4 regions of the Terribacillus jepli genome follow, and region 1 is predicted to be linked to each of the others. Evidence: riboswitches for the same ligand, from Rfam matches in the RefSeq annotation. Region 1 holds a riboswitch; each other region holds the start of a gene.
What was found. A riboswitch is a leader RNA that binds a small molecule or an ion and turns the genes downstream of it on or off. The one in region 1 is predicted to bind S-adenosylmethionine.
Positions count from the first base shown of each region.

Region 1 (3,197 bases):
CAGCTTAATGGAAGAAGCCGCCTATACTCATAAGGCGGCTTCTTCCTTGTTTTAGGGAGTGTCGTAAAGGGAATAAAGGACGCTTTGCTCCTATGCCGATTGTTGGATGCAAGGACAAAAAAATTGTTATTATTTCAATGCATGATCAGCCAGCGTATAAACAACTGCATCATCCGTCGGAGGATTATGCAAACCTGCCCGTACATCCCGGAAGTGTCGCTGTAAAGGATTATTAGCAGATAAACTTCTGGCGCCAGCGATTCGCATGCAAAGATCAACAACATGATTCGCATTATTCGTGACTATGTGTTTTGCGGCTGCCAGATCTGGACTCATTGCGGATCTTTTTTCTGGGTAATCGATCCACTTCCTGGCGGTCGCATAAAGAACTTCCCTGGCATTGAAGAGAGCTAGTTCTATTTCACCGATTTTCCTTCTGACCTCCGGGACTTCCTTGATTGGACCAGGCAAGGAAGCAGGTCGTAATTCGGATGCAAACTGAATTGTATAATCTCTTGCAGCTGCAGCAATACCGAGATAAACAGCTGCGATTTGCAAGTACCAGCCTCTTGGAGTTACTGTACCTTTGTTTTCTTCCACAAGCAGCGCCTCTTGATCCACGAGTACATCATCCAATATGATGTCGTCACTCCTTGTGCCTCTCATCGCGATACTGTCCCAAGTTTCCTCCACAGCGACACCTTCCAAGGAATGATCAATCAAAAAGAAGCCTTTGTTGCCGGAAGGGTGAATCGTCGCCGTGACAATGCTATAGTCCAATGCTGCAGCTATCGAAGCAAAGGATTTGCGTCCATTGATTTTCCATTTTGTTCCTTCCGAACTTGCGATAGTGGTAGGAGCCGCTCCTCTTGAAGGGCTGCCGGTAGCGTTTTCCGTCTGTGCTAAATTCAGCAGAATCTTATCGTGCACGATTTTATAGCTTAGATCTTGAAAGCTATGTTCATCCCACTTCCGGTTTTCGGCATTTTCCAAAATGACACCAAGCTGCCAGCCGAATGACAGGGCTGTTGCAGCATCTCCTTGGGCAAGTATTTCTTGGATCTGTAAGTACTCTGAGAGATTCAATCCTTTGCCGCCATATTCTGGAGGGACAGTCAATGACAAAAAGTTGCTTTCTTTTAAAGCTTGGAAGTTTTCGTACGGAAATTCACCGGTTGAATCAGTATGGGCGGCACGTTCTTTAAACATTGCAGCTAATTTTATTGCTTGCTGTTTCACTTGATCGAACAATTCAGTTTTTTCGGCAGTCTCTCGCATCTTCATTCTCCTCATCCAATAAAATAAAAAACCTCTTTCTAAGAGAAAGAGGATACGTTTATGTACATATTCTCTCTCATCTCTCAGACATATCTGTCTGCTGGAATTAGCACCTTGCTTTGTTAAAGCGGTTGCTGCAGGGTCGCAGGACCAGTTCCTACCCTGACTCTAGATAAGTGATTCATTAGGTTGTCGGCATAAATATAAATCATTAAACAGAATGTTGTCAATTATCAAATTAGTTTCAAAAACTCGATTGACAGGTAGAGGACTGTCCTGTATATTGAGCTTTAATTCAATAAGCATTTCTTATCCAGAGAGGTGGAGGGACTGGCCCTTTGAAGCCTCGGCAACAGACTGCTGCAGTACTGTGCCAATTCCAGCAAGCTACTAGCTTGAAAGATGAGAAGAGAGTGGACGTTGTACGCCTGCGTCGGCTCAGCCAGACCTCTTCTTATCCGAGAAGGGGTCTTTTATTTGTAAAAATGGAGGGATAAAAAGTGGGAAAACAAATCATTCTGAATGCATTTGATATGAATAGTGCGATGCACAATTCGCATGGGTTATGGAAGCACCCAGAGAGTAAGCGGCATCGGCAATATAAGGATTTGGATTATTGGATTGATCTGGCGAAGCTATTGGAGCGCGGCAAGTTCGATGCGATTTTCTTTGCAGATGTTCTGGGTGTATACGATGTCTATCGTAATAGTAAAGCTCCTTCTATACGGGACGGCCTGCAGGTTCCGTTGAACGACCCTGCTTTATTGGTTTCAGCGATGGCCAGTGTCACAGAGAATTTAGGTTTCGCGGTCACGGTAAGCACTACATATGAACCGCCATTTGGGAATGCTCGGCGTTTTTCCACATTGGATCATCTGACAAAGGGGAGAGTTGCTTGGAATGTCGTGACCTCGTATCTTCCAAACGCTGCCCGCAATTTTGGTTTGACCGACATGATCAAGCACGATGAGCGGTATGGGATTGCCGATGAATTCTTAGACGTTTCTTATAAGCTATGGGAAAGGAGCTGGGAGGAAGATGCAGTTGTGGAAGATCAGGAAAACCAAGTATTAATAGACCCTGAAAAGGTACATGAAATACATCATGAGGGTCATTATTTCCAAGTCGAGGGACCGCATTTGAGTGAGCCTTCTCCGCAACGGACTCCGGTAATCTATCAAGCAGGTACATCTGAGCGCGGACGGGAATTTGCTTCCAAGCATGCGGAATGTGTATTCGTGGGAGGTCCTACCCCAGATCGCATCCGTTATTATGCAGATGATATAAGGGAGAGGGCTGCTAAGCATGGACGGAATCCAGATCATCTGAAAATCTTCTCCTTCCTAAGCGTTATTGTAGCGAAAACAACAGAAGAAGCGCAGCACAAGTACCAGGAATACACGAGTCATTGGAGCTCTGATGCAGCCAAGGCGCAATTTGGTGCAAGCGGCTATGATATTGCTGAATACGAAGAACTAGATCCTGACGAGCCGTTTACATACGGCAAATCAACAGAAGGAGGTCACTATAAGGCAGCCTCGTTGACGAAAGATGCATCCAGGCAACTGACAGTAGGAGAAGCATTAAAGCGATTTGATACACCTGATGAGAGTTTGATAGTAGGGAATCCGGTAGAGGTGGCAGATGCAATTCAGCTTCAATTCGAAGAGTCAGGAGTGGACGGGTTTAATTTGAATCATCTTGTTACACCAGGGGATCTGGAGTCCTTTATTGATCTGGTTATTCCGATTCTTCAAGAACGCGGACTATATAAACAATCCTATAAACCAGGAACATTGAGAGAGAAATTGTTTGACTATGAATCAAGCAGACTGCCGTCTGGACATCCTGCAAGTAACTACAGAGCACTGAAAATACCGATAGGAGAGGGAGATGAAAGGTGATAAAACTGGAGAACA
Region 1 covers NZ_JBFEGH010000006.1:18,367-21,563, forward strand. Annotated here, with positions in the region: gene AB1K91_RS08335 (DUF4306 domain-containing protein) at 1-8, shown strand, start outside; gene AB1K91_RS08340 (acyl-CoA dehydrogenase family protein) at 130-1,278, opposite strand; SAM riboswitch class I at 1,352-1,457, opposite strand; SAM riboswitch class I at 1,585-1,687, shown strand; gene AB1K91_RS08345 (LLM class flavin-dependent oxidoreductase) at 1,779-3,182, shown strand; gene AB1K91_RS08350 (methionine ABC transporter ATP-binding protein) at 3,179-3,197, shown strand, end outside.

Region 2 (3,197 bases), on a different contig from region 1:
CAGGTCTTTCTCCCGATCCACCGTCAATCAGTGCCTGTTGTGCGTCAATAATCAGTAGTGCTTGCTTCAAGAACATCTCTCCTTAGTTTTTCGCTAATACCTTCCCGCTTTGCGTCTTGTATGCTTGTTTTCTCTGTTTCATACCGAACCGCCTCCTTTATCTGATAACTTCAGTATAAAGTAAAACAAACGGGAATGGGGGAATATTCCTTAGAACTGTAATTCCTTGCTCCGCCAGAGATAGGTCTGGATCAGCTGATGGGTATCCTCCAAATCCTTCACCGAGACTACCTGTGTTGTCTTGTCCAGATGCTCGATCGGGATGTTCAGGATGCTTACCGGAATCTTAGTGGACAGTTTCTTATAGCGATGTCGGAACAGGAATTCCAATTGAAACGGGATATCATGCGCAATAGCCAAATCGACCAGCTGATTTTTCAGCGTCTGATTGATTGGTATCGTCTTGTCTGCCACTTTGATTGCAACACCACTGCCCAGTTCGATTGCCCCTCGGTTCTTATGCGCGATTCTTTGACGGGGCACGGACCCGATGTAGAAAGCTGCTTCGCCTTCGAGCTGACTGGCAAGATATTTTTTGTTATGGAATGGAAAGAAGATGATGGTGATTTCCCCTTCAGATGTGTCCCATTGCTGCAAAAGCTTAATGGCAATCGCCGGAGCTATCTTATTATCCAGCCCTTTCCCGACCACCCGGCCGCTCACTTCATCACCCAGATACAAGAAGTCATCGAATAAAGTCACGTGGTCGCCTGGTTCCACACCCATTTCACGTGCATCATTCGCTGAGTTGGCTCCGATATCGATGACAGCGGCGTGTTGCTCTGCTTCACCTGCCATAACCACACCGCCCAGCAGTCCATTTTTTGTCTCCACTTGAACCGCCTGACCTTGGACATATGTTAAGGAGAAATAATTTGCGTCTGCTACGAGCGATCCTGATTCTGTAATGGATGTCACCACATAGATCTCTTCTTTCACCTCTGCCAGCAAGGTGATTTTGGGCGTATACTTTTCTCCATGTTTACGGACAATAAGATTCCCCCTGCTGTCGAAGTGCATCTTATCCGCAAACGGTGTGATTTTATCGACGATTTGTGAAACAAACGATTGATTGTACCCTTTGTACTTTGACAATTCCCGAATCAATTCGAACATGTTGCCTTCCCCTTTCTAATGGGCAGCGGGACAAATACAAAAGCCTCTCGGACAAAGATGCGTCGAGAGGCTTCCTCTATTCATCTTATCTGCCGGTTATGAACCGATGGAATTAGCACAGTGTCTGTAGTCAGATCTGCTGCTGAGGCTTCGCAGGGCCATATCCCTCCACCTCTCTGGATAAGAAACATATACAGTTTTCAGAAAGTTTATCATTCTGTTCAAGGATTGTCAATATACCTTATCTGATTACTCGGAATAAGGATGCAAAAATGGACCTTACTCCAGAGAATGTAATACAATCGTTACAGCTATATCTTAGGAAATAGCCTTAAACTTCTCATATTTCGGCTTTTCTTGTCAGTTAGTAAAATTATTATACATATTAGTTTCAGAATCAATGGATCTTGCAATTTGGAATGCATCTTCTTGACTTCTCCTGTTACTTATAAGCTCATAAAAGAACGTTAACACGAACATCAAATTTGCATTTCCATCTATGTAATCATCAGGGGCGATATACGCTTTACATCCTTTCTTTAGAAAAGCTTTGGCTAAAGAATCCTTTCCCAGAGTACAACCACACCCAATCACATTTAACCCTTCGACAACTGCGTATTTACGGACATGTTCATCGTCAAAGAATCTTCCTTTTGGTTCATTAACTTCATAGATCGAATTTTCTAATTCAGGAACACAAAATTTCCCTTCTTCTCCATGAAAATTAAGTATGAGATAATTTGTATCCAAAACCCTATCCTCACCGGACAACACTTCCACAAGATCATTCGGCCTTCCTACATAGTGTACATAAACCCTGGCTCCAAAGTACTCCAAAGCTAATCTCATAGCTAAAGATTCAGTATCGCAATCAGGTCCAATAACAAGGGTGACAACAAACTCCGGTTTACTCATATTTGCCTCCTGGATTGGTTTTCCTCAATAAGTATATCTTTCCGTCACAAAGTGAGTTGGTATTTTATGGTATAATATCATATCCACATGGATAGTAACACATTTTTCAATTATATTTGAAAAGGATGATCTGAATGAGTTGGGAAGCAAAACGCACCATCGCTGTCTTATTTATTGCAATCCCCCTTTTATTTGCGCTTTGGCTGTGCTTTAACAGCAATCTATTAATCTCGGAAGGATGGAGTATCAGTGATGGATATGTAATGTCCCGGACTTTAATAATCATATTCACACTGTATCTATTCACAAAGATTGGATTTGTCTTGTTTAAAAGTACGGAAAAGAAGTAGTTTTAGACTCACAATTATCACGCTTCAAAAAATAAACGACTAAGCAAAACAAACCTCGGACAGCTAAACTGTTGCCGAGGTTTTTATCTACTTGATTAACTGTGTTGATGATTTCTAGATCGAATATTCAGCTGGCATCCAACTGGCGCCAACACCGCCTCGTCCAAAGTGGATGGCCATGACAGAACTTATTTCATTGCTGATGAATACTTCTGCTTTATTACCATATGTTTTCATTGCATCCTTTAGCTCAGTGGCAAGGTCAATGGAATTCACATGTGTGATTCGGACAATCTGTTTTCCAGACTGTTCTATATCGCTTTTTAATCTATCCAGCATCCATTTTAGCAAACGTTTCTTCGTGCGGACCTTTCCCATAACTTCCAGCTTCGCGTTTTCCAATCCGACAATTGGTTTTATATGCAATAAGTTGCCGATCCTAGACGCAGTTTTTGAAATTCGACCAGTACGCACCAGCGTTGTCAGATCATTTATCGTAAGGTACAGCTGACTGTGAGAACGGTAAAATTCGATGGCTTTCAATATTTCATCGATTGTTTTACCTTGTTCCATGAGCTGACAAACTTTTAGGACAATATTTTCTGCTCCGATGGAAGCCGTATTGGTATCAATCACGAGGATCCTGTTTCCAGCATCCTCGATTGTATCTCTTGCAATACGGGCCGAATTGACGGTACCGCTTACATTTTCCGTGCAGTGCAAGCTGATAATAACATCATATTCAGTCAGCAAATC
Region 2 covers NZ_JBFEGH010000025.1:8,044-11,240, forward strand. Annotated here, with positions in the region: gene AB1K91_RS19310 (cysteine hydrolase family protein) at 1-70, opposite strand, end outside; gene AB1K91_RS19315 (hypothetical protein) at 211-1,176, opposite strand; SAM riboswitch class I at 1,259-1,363, opposite strand; gene AB1K91_RS19320 (delta-aminolevulinic acid dehydratase) at 1,537-2,091, opposite strand; gene AB1K91_RS19325 (DegV family protein) at 2,556-3,197, opposite strand, start outside.
Region 2: linked by a shared signal. The riboswitch ahead of AB1K91_RS19315 (hypothetical protein) and the one ahead of AB1K91_RS08340 (acyl-CoA dehydrogenase family protein) in region 1 are both predicted to bind S-adenosylmethionine.

Region 3 (3,197 bases), on a different contig from region 1:
GCCTTTTTCAATTGAATCCCTCTCCTTTATCGTTTATCTAATTTATTTGAAATCAAGTCTCCAATAAATTGGAAGACGAATACCACGATGACAATCAATAGCGTACAGATGAATACGACATCGAACTGCCGGCGCTGGAAACCGTAGAAGTAAGCGAAATCGCCTAATCCGCCTGCGCCGATCACACCAGCTACTGCTGTAGATCCGATAAGGGCGATCGCTGTTACCGTAATACCTGAGACAAGCGCCGGCATGGATTCTTTCAGCAATACCTTGAACATGATCGTACTGTTTTTCGCACCCATTGCCTTGGCAGCTTCAATTACCCCGTTGTCCACTTCTTTCAGCGCAATCTCCACAAGCCGCGCATAGAAAGGTGCAGACCCGATGATAAGTGCAGGCAATGCTGCCTCCGGTCCGCGGATCGTGCCGACGATAAAATCGGTGAATGGGAACAGCAGCAAAATCAGGATGATGAATGGAATGGCACGGAATACGTTGACTACCGCCGCCACGATCCAATAGACGATTTTGTTTTCCCACAGCTTCCCTTTACTAGTCAGATAAAGTAAAAGTCCAAGGATGATGCCGATGATGAAAGTACCGATCAAAGATAGGATCGTCATATAGAATGTCTCGTAGATGGCTGTGTTCAAATCTGCTATATCTACATTCGGAAACCATTTCTCAAACAAGTTCCTGCACCTCCGCTTTCACATTTGCACTGCGGATGAAGTCCAGTGCCTTCTCCACTTCCGCTTCACTGCCCACAAGCTGCAAAAACAGACTTCCGACTGCACCGGTTTGTGTCTGCAGTACATTCCCTTGAAGGATATTGATATCCACATCGAATTGTTTCGCAGTATGGCTGACAACTGTCTGGTTGACATTTTCGCCGGAGAAGGAAAGCTTCACGATCGTTCCTGACCCTTCTTTCAGCGCGGCCGCCGATAAGGATTCATATTGCTCACTTCCATCAAGCTGCTGAACAAAGCGCTTCGTGATCGCTTGCTGCGGATTTTGGAATACATGCGCTGCGTCGCCTGCTTCCACGACCTTGCCTGTATCCATTACGGCAACACGGTGGCAGATTTTGCGGATTACGTTCATTTCGTGCGTAATCATTACGATGGTCAAACCAAGCCGTTTGTTGATGTCTACCAGCAAATCAAGGATGCTATCTGTCGTTTCCGGGTCCAATGCTGATGTCGCTTCATCACATAGCAGCACTTTTGGATCGTTAGCGAGCGCTCTTGCAATGCCGACCCGCTGCTTCTGTCCGCCGCTTAATTGTGATGGATAGGCATTTTCGCGTCCTTTCAATCCGACCAGTTCAATCAATCGATCGACTTTGGTTTTTCTTTCTTTCTTTGGCACACCTGCTATCTCCAACGGAAAGGCGATGTTCTGGTGTACCGTACGGGACCACAGCAAATTGAAGTGCTGAAAAATCATCCCTATTTCTTGTCTGGCAAGTCGGAGTTCATTTTTATGCTGTTTGACGATGTCCTTGCCATTGATGATTATTTCACCGGCAGTCGGTTCTTCGAGACGGTTCAACAAGCGTACGAAGGTACTTTTACCAGCGCCGCTATACCCGATCACACCGAAAATCTCACCAGACTCTATCGTGAGGTCAAGCTGATCGACTGCTGTAATATTCTGTTTTTTTGTGCGATATATTTTGGAGAGGTTTTTGATGGTGATCAATATCCGCTCCTCCTTCCTCGTGTTGCTCTGCAAATATAAAAAAGCGTCTTTTTGTCATGAGAACAAAAAGACGCGGTTTTATGTGCGAAAATTGTTCTCTCATCTGTACAGGTTTCCCTGCAGGAATTGGCACCATACAGGAAAACCTGTGGTTGCCGGGCTTCATCGGGCCAGTCCCTCCGCCACTCTGGATAAGAGTTTTTATATATGATTGCTAAAAAGGAGTTTAGCACTAGTACAAAGTTCTGTCAACATATATTACAGTCTGGCTCCGGCTCCCAGAAACAAGAGAGCTTCCACAAGAAGAATATGCTGGTAATCCCCTTCCACAACTTGCCTGTTACATATACTGCGAAGCTGGACCTCGCCGGCAAGGAGCTGATGAAGTGTCTGTTCATCTGTACGAATATGCAAAAATCCATAAGGCTTTGAAGCTGGTGTCGTCAGACTGCTTCTATCAATATGCAAATCGAAATGGTCATCTTCCCATTCAATGAAGACCTTCAGCCGTTTGTCGTTGCATAAAGGCAACAGATCCTCCCTAGCTTCGATCTGTTGCTTGAGCTTTTTCAATTCTTCGATGATCATGCTCCATCCCCCCTTGCTTTGTATTTGGCTCCAAGTCACCAAATTTCCTGCAAGAAAAAACAGCTTTCCATTTGGAAAGCTGTTTATTCATCCAGCGTTTTCGCCAGCATATGCTGGACGGAATGAAACGCATATATTTTTTCCTGAACTTTTCCTTGTTTGAAGATAATGAGACAAGGGACGCTTTCAATCTGATATTCCTGCATGAAATCAGGAAATAGAGAGGCGTTCAGTTTATGATAATATTCCTGGCCCGTCACAGTCTCGACTGTCAGGAGCATTTTTTCGGCAAGCTGGCATGTGCCGCAAAACGGCGTGTGCACAAATATCCTTGCCTGTTCCTGCCCGATGACTCCCTGGACCTCTTTTTCGATGACGTTGATAATTCATCCCTTCTTTCTTCAGGCGAGGAAGAATGGATGCACCATGATGCTTCTGCTAAGCAAGGCCGTGGCCAATTCAGGTGCCGGGGTCGCCGCTACCTCTCGATAGGTTCTGTCTACGTAGATATGCTGGGCATGTGGAAGCTCTCGGGCCAGCTGTTTCCTCAGCTTATGCCCAGCACTGTCCTCATCCACCATGATATATACTTGCTTGTGATCCAAGTCATAGTCATACAACAGCTGTTCCAGCCGCTCGATGCCCAATGTACCATTGGTGCAGATGATCGTCACATCCTCATCGATGATTTTCTTAATCTGCTCTTTGTCCGAGCGCCCTTCCACGATAATGACCTTTTGTTCATCACCCATACTGGCATCACCTATTCTGATCGATATTTGATTGCTTCCTTGCCCGCGCTCCGAATGAAGGCAGCTTAGCAATAAAGCTTGCCATAGTATATGAAAGGAAACCGCTGCCCTTGCCAACAAGGGCAGCAAAAATTAATCCTCTTTGAT
Region 3 covers NZ_JBFEGH010000002.1:91,005-94,201, forward strand. Annotated here, with positions in the region: gene AB1K91_RS02820 (MetQ/NlpA family ABC transporter substrate-binding protein) at 1-11, opposite strand, end outside; gene AB1K91_RS02825 (methionine ABC transporter permease) at 27-695, opposite strand; gene AB1K91_RS02830 (methionine ABC transporter ATP-binding protein) at 688-1,710, opposite strand; SAM riboswitch class I at 1,807-1,908, opposite strand; gene AB1K91_RS02835 (hypothetical protein) at 1,969-2,298, opposite strand; gene AB1K91_RS02840 (thioredoxin family protein) at 2,382-2,621, opposite strand; gene AB1K91_RS02845 (toprim domain-containing protein) at 2,700-3,050, opposite strand; gene gcvH (glycine cleavage system protein GcvH) at 3,183-3,197, opposite strand, start outside.
Region 3: linked by a shared signal. The riboswitch ahead of AB1K91_RS02830 (methionine ABC transporter ATP-binding protein) and the one ahead of AB1K91_RS08340 (acyl-CoA dehydrogenase family protein) in region 1 are both predicted to bind S-adenosylmethionine.

Region 4 (3,197 bases), on a different contig from region 1:
GCCTTTGCTTCTTTGCAGGACTATGATGTTGGCGGTGGATATGATTCCGTATATGAGGGACAGCGTATCCCTCTCCTGGAGGATGTAATAAAACGGTATAAGGGAAAGACAAAGTTCCTCATCGAACTGAAATCGCCGGAACTTTATGACGGAGTGGAGGAAGCTTGCGCGGAATTACTGGAGCGGTATGAACTGGCTAATGTGCTGCATGAAGAAGTTATCCTGCAATCATTCAATTTCGGATCGGTCGCTTATCTTTCGCAGCTTCTGCCGCACGTGCCGCTTGGTGTGCTGACATCAAGAAGTGCAGATCTTACTAATCGTAAGCTTGATAAAATTGCTGCTTATGCAGATTATGTAAATACCCATTTCACTAATGTGACACTTGATGACACCTTGGTCGGCAGGATCCATTCACGCGCAATGCGTATCATGCCATGGACAGTCCGGGCGCCGGGAGAAGTTCAGCCGCTTATCCGTGCAGGTGTCGATGGTATCATCACGGATTATCCGAATTATGTGAGATGAGGAAAGGAGACCTTTATTTCAGGTCTCCTTTTGCGTGTCATCTATTCTGAACGAGTCGAAGTAGTTCGAATGCTCTATCTCCAGCAAGTGCTGCAAGATTCTCCCAGCACTCATCGCGCTTCAAGTCGAGTTCAACAATCTGTTGGGCTAAATCAAGGGCTTCCTGATCATATGCCACGTGCATGACGCTCCTTTCTGGTCTCTTATTTCACTGTTACGCTCAGTATACATATATCCAAATTACGATGCATCAAACGTGTAAGCGATGCTGACGAACTTTTTTATTGTTTGTTAGGTTTCCTAACATAACGCTGGGATGCTGGGATAATTTCGGTATAATATAAAGTAACAGCACATGGTGATGAGGTGAACAGATGAGTAATGAGCCTTCTTATAAGAACAGGAAAGTGATCACAATCGGCATTGTGAGCGAGCTGACTGGTCTGACCGAACGTAAAATTCGTTATTACGAGGAACGCAAGCTCATTTTTCCGGAACGTTCAGCGAAGGGGAATCGCAAGTACTCTTTTTCAGATGTAGAGCAATTGATCGAAATCGCCAACAAAAGGGAAGAGGGTGTGCAAACCTTCGAAATTCGCCAGCAGATGCTGAGGGACAAAAGGAAGGAAGCGGAACGAGAGAGCCGCCAGCAAATGCTGCGAGGTCAAATCAATGCCCGCTTTGGTATACAAAGAGAATAGATATGGTGTACTTATGTGTTGGGAGGCCTTGTACACAGTGGGCCGGATGTCTGTCATCCGGCTTTTTAACATTGCTTGGGAAGTTCAATACATGATTTCACTGCGTTTTGTGATTCCGCGACTGGTTCTCGATAATCTTTACCGAGGATGAATGGAAAGTGCTGCTGATCTTTGTTCATCTTTTCCGGGCTATTCGTTGTTAGGTGATGAAATGGACTGTCAATCCTTTTTGATCGCAAGTCTTTCACAAACAATCTCAATATATGATAATGGCCGTCCTATCCAGGGGGGGAGTTCGTCATTCAACTCAAGATTGACATGGAAAAGGAGCAGAATCCTGTCGTCTGCTGCAGCTTGATCAATCGTTTGTTTTAATCCAATGTAATCATGTTAACGTGAACCATACTGTCTGTGTAGCCAAACAAAATAGCTGCATTTATACGGTTCTCCCCCATCTTGCCTATAAGGCAACGAAACAATTTTTCTATAATTTTTGAAATTATATTGACAATGTTAAGATTGGAAGGTAAAGTAACAAACAGATCAACAACAAAAGTATAATGAAATTCTTATCAAGAGCGGCGGAGGAACAGGTCCTATGAAGCCCGGCAACCAGATCAGTGATCAGGTGCTAATTCCTGCAGACGGCGACTAGCCGTACTGAGAGATAAGAGAATTAGTGCATACATATACATGCGCCTCTCTTAATCCAGAGAGGCGCTTTTTTATTGTAGTTGATAACAGCGAAGAAAAAGGGGAGAGCAACATGAAAAAAATCTTAAGCTTTGGACTTATCGGATTATTAGCATTATTCTTAGCGGCATGCGGCAATGATAAATCTGCTGCCCTGGCAGATGACAAAATATTGGTCGGCGTCAGCGGCGGCCCGCATGAGCAAGTGATGGAAAAAGTACAAGAACTCGCTGCAGATGAAGGCATCGATGTCGAAATAAAGACTTTTAATGATTACAATACACCAAACAGTGCATTGGATGACGGAAGTCTGGATGCAAATAGCTATCAGACACTTCCTTTCCTGGAGGATCAAGTGAAGAATCAAGGTTATGAATTGGAAGAAGTATTCAAAACGCTTACGTTCCCGATGGGTATTTATACAGATAAGATATCTGATGTTTCCGAATTGAAAGAGGGCGACAAAATCGCTGTACCGAATGATCCTGCCAACGAATACCGTGCATTGAAACTCTTTGAGACAGCAGGAATATTGAAGGTGGATCCTGAGGCTGAGAACTCTGCAACGGCCAAAGATGTCGTAGAGAATCCGTTGAATCTGGAAATCGTTGAATTGGATGCATCCCAGCTTCCAGCCCAGCTTCCGGAAGTAGCAGCAGCGGCAATCAACACAAACTTTGCGATGGGTGCTGACTTGAATATCAATGATGATGCTATCTTTGCAGAGGAATCAGAAAACAACCCGTGGTCCAACTACTTCGTTGTCAGATCAGCGAACAAGGACGATGAAATCGTGAAAAAGCTTCAAGAAATCTACCAGTCTGATGAAGTAAAACAGTTTGTGGAAGATGAATTCAAAGGATCCGTCGTTCCAAGCTGGTAAGGGGGAATCACTATGATTGAACTAAAAAATGTATCGAAAACCTTTACCACCGGCAAGAAAAAGGTGGAGGCGTTGAAAGACGTCTCCTTGAAAATCAATAAAGGTGAAATCTATGGCGTGATCGGATTCAGCGGAGCAGGGAAAAGTACCCTGATCCGCTGTGCCAATTTACTGGAGCGTCCGACTGAAGGGGAAGTATTCATCGACGGTGTAGATCTAACCAAACTAAAGAAATCGCAGCTTCGTAAGGCTAGAGGGAAGATCGGCATGATATTTCAGCATTTTAATCTGCTGACGACAGCAACAGTATACGAGAATGTTGCCAGACCACTGAAGCTGAGTAAAGTGCCGAAGCACGAAATCAAGGAACGTGTTGATAAATATCTGAAAAT
Region 4 covers NZ_JBFEGH010000010.1:34,847-38,043, forward strand. Annotated here, with positions in the region: gene AB1K91_RS12095 (glycerophosphodiester phosphodiesterase) at 1-528, shown strand, start outside; gene AB1K91_RS12100 (hypothetical protein) at 566-706, opposite strand; gene AB1K91_RS12105 (MerR family transcriptional regulator) at 903-1,229, shown strand; SAM riboswitch class I at 1,796-1,903, shown strand; gene AB1K91_RS12110 (MetQ/NlpA family ABC transporter substrate-binding protein) at 1,996-2,805, shown strand; gene AB1K91_RS12115 (methionine ABC transporter ATP-binding protein) at 2,818-3,197, shown strand, end outside.
Region 4: linked by a shared signal. The riboswitch ahead of AB1K91_RS12110 (MetQ/NlpA family ABC transporter substrate-binding protein) and the one ahead of AB1K91_RS08340 (acyl-CoA dehydrogenase family protein) in region 1 are both predicted to bind S-adenosylmethionine.